Regions from separate parts of the Bacillus sp. WC2503 genome, predicted to be linked through region 1. Evidence: riboswitches for the same ligand, from Rfam matches in the RefSeq annotation. Region 1 holds a riboswitch; the other holds the start of a gene.
What was found. Region 1 has a riboswitch for S-adenosylmethionine ahead of ACUN26_RS21550 (methionine ABC transporter ATP-binding protein). Riboswitches for the same ligand answer to the same signal wherever they lie in the genome.
Positions count from the first base shown of each region.

Region 2: another riboswitch for S-adenosylmethionine. It lies ahead of mtnK (S-methyl-5-thioribose kinase); the one in region 1 lies ahead of ACUN26_RS21550 (methionine ABC transporter ATP-binding protein).

Region 1 is NZ_JBQYMD010000001.1:4,157,896-4,160,361, reverse strand. It holds gene ACUN26_RS21560 (thioredoxin family protein) at 1-117, shown strand, start outside; gene ACUN26_RS21555 (hypothetical protein) at 271-615, shown strand; SAM riboswitch class I at 741-848, shown strand; gene ACUN26_RS21550 (methionine ABC transporter ATP-binding protein) at 1,158-2,183, shown strand; gene ACUN26_RS21545 (methionine ABC transporter permease) at 2,176-2,466, shown strand, end outside.
Region 2 is NZ_JBQYMD010000001.1:3,297,753-3,300,218, reverse strand. It holds gene ACUN26_RS16780 (carbon-nitrogen family hydrolase) at 1-730, shown strand, start outside; SAM riboswitch class I at 803-943, shown strand; gene mtnK (S-methyl-5-thioribose kinase) at 1,034-2,215, shown strand; gene mtnA (S-methyl-5-thioribose-1-phosphate isomerase) at 2,212-2,466, shown strand, end outside.

The DNA of each region.
Region 1 (2,466 bases):
GCGAAAGAGTATGGAATCGAAAGTGTGCCTTGTTTACTTGTTTTTGAAAATGGGACACTCATGAAGAAGATATATGCATTTCATTCGGTTGAATATTTATATACGGAATTAAAGTAGGCGGCAAAGTTTTTGCCGCCTCGACATATTTCTTGGGAAATATGTCGACATGCGGGATGGATACAGTATTTGTCGAGCGAAAGTAACAGGATTGCTCTTTAGTGAGAGGGAAATGGTATGTAATAGAAAGTGATATGAAGGATGTGATTTAGGGTGAAATTATATTCTTTGCTTCAATCATTTGTAAATTACGCTAACGGTCAATATCATTTAGAACCGCTTTTAAGACAAGGAGAAAAAACTGTTAATTTCCGCTTTGGAGATGAAAGTTGTTCATTACAAATTTCAAGAGATTATATAGAATTGTCACAAGAGGCAAGAGGAACGGAACAAATTGTGTGCTTAGATGAAGAGGATGTAAAACAATTAGTGAACGGAAATGTAAGATTGCAAACGTTAATGAACGATGGACGTGTGCAATATTCGGGAACATATCGAACGATGCTATTAGTTGAATCGATGTTTCATATATGTAAACCGATGTCAGTAGGTGCTTAAAATTCTGAAGTTTCTTGTTTTGTGAAAATTCTTGTTGACATGACGTGTGGATATTGATACAATTCAATTCATAAAATATAGACAATTTCATAAATTACAAATCAGACGAAAATTAAATCTGATTTCTCTTATCAAGAGAGGTGGAGGGACTGTGCCCTGTGAAGCCCGGCAACCGTCAACTTATGTTGAAATGGTGCCAATTCCTGCAAAGCGAATGCTTTGAGAGATGAGAGAGAGGGATAATGTTGTTATATACGCATATAAACCTTTCTGCTTCTCTAAAGCGGAAAGGTTTTTTTGTTGTTTGAATGTGGAGGACATTCAAATAATAAGAGGAGCTATGGCGATAGATTACACGCATGAAAAATAAAAAAATTGCGGAGTCTATCCAAAGTTTTATGAAATCCAGCTCCAGCGGCTAGAACAGTCGTTCGTTTCATCCCTTCCTATGAGGCAAAAAGCGCCTCTACGTCAGGGATTCGGGCGTCCACTTGTTCTAAACGAGCCGCTTGCGCTTTTTACTTAAAAAAGGGGTGAACATCATGATCTTATTAGAAAATGTAAAGAAAATATATAAGGCAAAAAGCGGTGATGTCACTGCTGTAGATAACGCCAATTTAAAAATAGAAAAAGGCGAAATATTTGGTGTTATCGGATATAGTGGTGCTGGGAAAAGTTCTTTAATAAGGCTGTTTAATCAGTTAGAGAAACCAACTTCTGGCCAAATTACAATTGCAAATCGTGTCATTTCAGCAATTACAGGAAGTGAACTTCGTAAGGCAAGGCAAGAAATTGGAATGATTTTTCAGCACTTCAACTTACTTTGGTCACGAACTGTACGCGAAAATATCGCATTTCCACTTGAGATTGCAGGTGTTGATAAGGAGAAGAGAAGAAAACGTGTTGATGAGTTAATTCATCTCGTTGGATTAGAAGGAAGAGGAGACGCGTATCCATCCCAGTTAAGTGGTGGACAAAAGCAACGTGTTGGGATTGCTAGAGCGTTAGCTAACAACCCACAAGTGCTTTTATGTGATGAAGCAACGTCAGCACTGGATCCGGAAACGACAGATCAAATTTTAGATTTACTACTTGATATTAATAAGCGTCTCGGTTTAACAATTGTATTGATTACACATGAGATGCACGTAATTCGAAAGATTTGTAATCGTGTTGCGGTAATGGAGAAAGGGAAAATCGTAGAAACAGGTCCAGTACTTGACGTATTCCGTAATCCACAGCAAGACATTACGAAACGCTTTGTACAGCAGTTAACAGATTCTGAAGATACAAACGAAACAATTGAAAGTTTAATTGAAAAATATCCAGATGGCAAAGTAATTCGCTTGCAGTTTGTCGGCGAGGCTGTAGAAAGACCAGTACTTCAAAGATTAATGCAACGCAGTGATATAGAAGTTAGCATTTTGCAAGGAAATATCGCACAAACGAATAACGGTTCTTACGGAAGTTTAGTTGTTCATTTAAATGGTGAGGAAACAGCAATCCAGCAAGCGATAGAGGGAATACATCAAGATCAAGTAGAGCTGGAGGTGATTGCACATGGATAAGTTACTCGCAAATGTTGATTGGAATCAAATGTTAGAAGCGACTGGTGAAACGTTATATATGACGGCAATCGCAGCGCTTGCCACATTTGTTTTAGGACTCATTTTAGGATTGTTACTCTTTATGACATCGAAAGATAATTTATGGGAAAACAAAGCGGTTAATACAGGGATTGGAGCCTTTGTAAACATATTCCGTTCTATACCGTTCATCATTTTAATCATTTTATTAATTCCATTCACAAAGATTATCCTTGGAACAATTCTCGGGGCTAGTGCAGCATTG
Region 2 (2,466 bases), 860 kb from region 1:
AAATATGGAGAACGCTAAAAACAAAATAAGCGAAGCGATGAAGGAAAGACCAGATGTTATCGTCTTACCAGAACTATGGACAACAGGATATGATTTAACGAGGCTTTCTGAAATTGCAGATAGAGATGGATTAGAAACGAAAGAAAGGTTGAAAGAATGGTCGAAGCAATATGGTGTACATATTGTTGGTGGTTCTATAGCAAAGCAAACAGAGCAAGGGGTTACCAATACAATGTATGTCGTAAACAACGAAGGAGATCTAGTCAATGAATATAGTAAAGTACATTTATTTCAGCTTATGGATGAACACAAATATTTAATGGCGGGTAATAAAACAGGTGAATTTAAACTAGATGATATCGAGTGCGCTGGCACAATTTGCTATGATATTCGTTTTCCAGAATGGATGCGCGTTCATACTGCTAAAGGGGCAAAAGTTTTCTTCGTTGTAGCAGAATGGCCATTAGTTCGTTTAGCACATTGGCGTTTGCTATTGCAAGCAAGAGCAGTTGAAAATCAATGTTATGTTGTTGCATGCAATAGGTCAGGAAAGGATCCGAATAATGAGTTTGCAGGTCATTCTCTAATTGTGGATCCTTGGGGTGAAGTCGTGGTAGAGGCAAATAAAGAGGAATCCATTTTATTTGGAGAACTTACATTCGAAAAGATTAAAGAGGTACGTAAAGGAATTCCAGTTTTTGCAGATCGCCGTCCAGAACTATACAAATAAAATATTGACAAGTGATTTTTATTCTTGGTATAGTCTTCAACATAAAGTTAAAAATTCTAAAAAATTATATAACTCTTATCAAGAGCAGGTGGAGGGATTTGGCCCGATGAAGCCCAGCAACCGACCGTAATACCATTGTGAAATGGGGCGTTTATGACGCCAAAAGGCACGGTGCTAATTCCAGCAGAAAGTAAAATTTCTGGCAGATAAGAGGGGAGAAGATAAACTTCAAACCTCTTTCTTAGTGGAAAGAGGTTTTTCTGCGTTAGAAAAACCTCTGAATTTAAAAAGGAGGAAAAGACGATGGGATATTATTCATTAACAGAAGTAACAGCTGTACAATATGCGAAAGAACATGGATATTTTGACAAGAAGGCGAATGTAGTTTGTCATGAAATAGGAGATGGAAATTTAAATTACGTGTTCAAATTAGTTGATGGAGAGAGATCAATTATAATAAAACAAGCACTTCCATATGCGAAAGTAGTTGGTGAGAGCTGGCCGTTGTCTATAAAAAGAGCGACGATTGAAAGCAAGGCATTAAAAATTTTTGCGAAGTATGTACCAGATTATGTTCCGGTAGTGTACAGTCATGATGAAGAGTTAGCAGTTACAGTAATAGAAGACTTATCAAGACTAACAATTACAAGAAAAGGATTAATAGATGGAGAAGGATATCCACTTTTATCCCAGCATATCGGTCGTTTTCTAGCACATGTTTTATTTTATACTTCAGATTTCGGTTTACAGTCAGAAGAGAAAAGGATGCTAGAAGGTACATTTGTAAATCCAGACCTTAGTAAAATTACAGAAGATTTAGTTTTTACGGATCCGTTTGGACATTACGATACGAATGATTATGAGTCAGATTTACAGTCAGTGATTGATGAACTTTGGAGTGACAAAATTTTAAAACTAAAAGTAGCACAATATAAATATAAGTTTTTAACGAGAAAAGAAGCGCTTATTCATGGTGATTTACATACTGGTAGTATTTTTTCATCACCTTCTGAAACGAAAGTGATTGATCCAGAATTTGCAACGTACGGTCCATTTGGCTTTGATATCGGTCAATTTATCGCAAATCTATTATTAAATGCTTTATCGAGAGAAGAAGAAAAGAGAAGTGTACTATTTTTCCATATAGAAAAGACATGGAGTTATTTTGTAGAAACTTTTACGAAGTTATGGATTGGAGAAGGGGTAGAAGCATATACGAAAGAAAAACAATGGTTACCAATTATTTTGCAAAATATCTTTACTGATGCCGTCGGATTTGCCGGATGTGAACTGATTCGTAGAACAATTGGTTTAGCTCATGTAGCGGATTTAGATGAAATAGCAAATAAAGAAAGAAGAATTCAAGCTAAGAAGCAAGCGCTGTACTTAGGAAAAGAACTAATAAAATATGAATCTAAGTGTGCTGATATTCAACTGTTTCGAACATTATTTCAACAGACAGTTTCAGGAGGCATAAAAGCATGAGTACATTTGTAACTGTTCCGAGGTCTGTAAGTTGGAAAGGTGATGCAATTGCGGTATTAAATCAAACAAAGTTGCCGTATAGTACAGAATATAAAACGTTGACGACTATTGAAGAGGTATGGAAAAGTATTGTAATGCTAGAAGTACGCGGAGCACCCGCAATTGGAATTGTAGCAGCATTTGGTTTGGCGCTTGCATCAAAAAAATATAACACGATACATATTGAAGAATTTCAGAAGATATTTAATAGA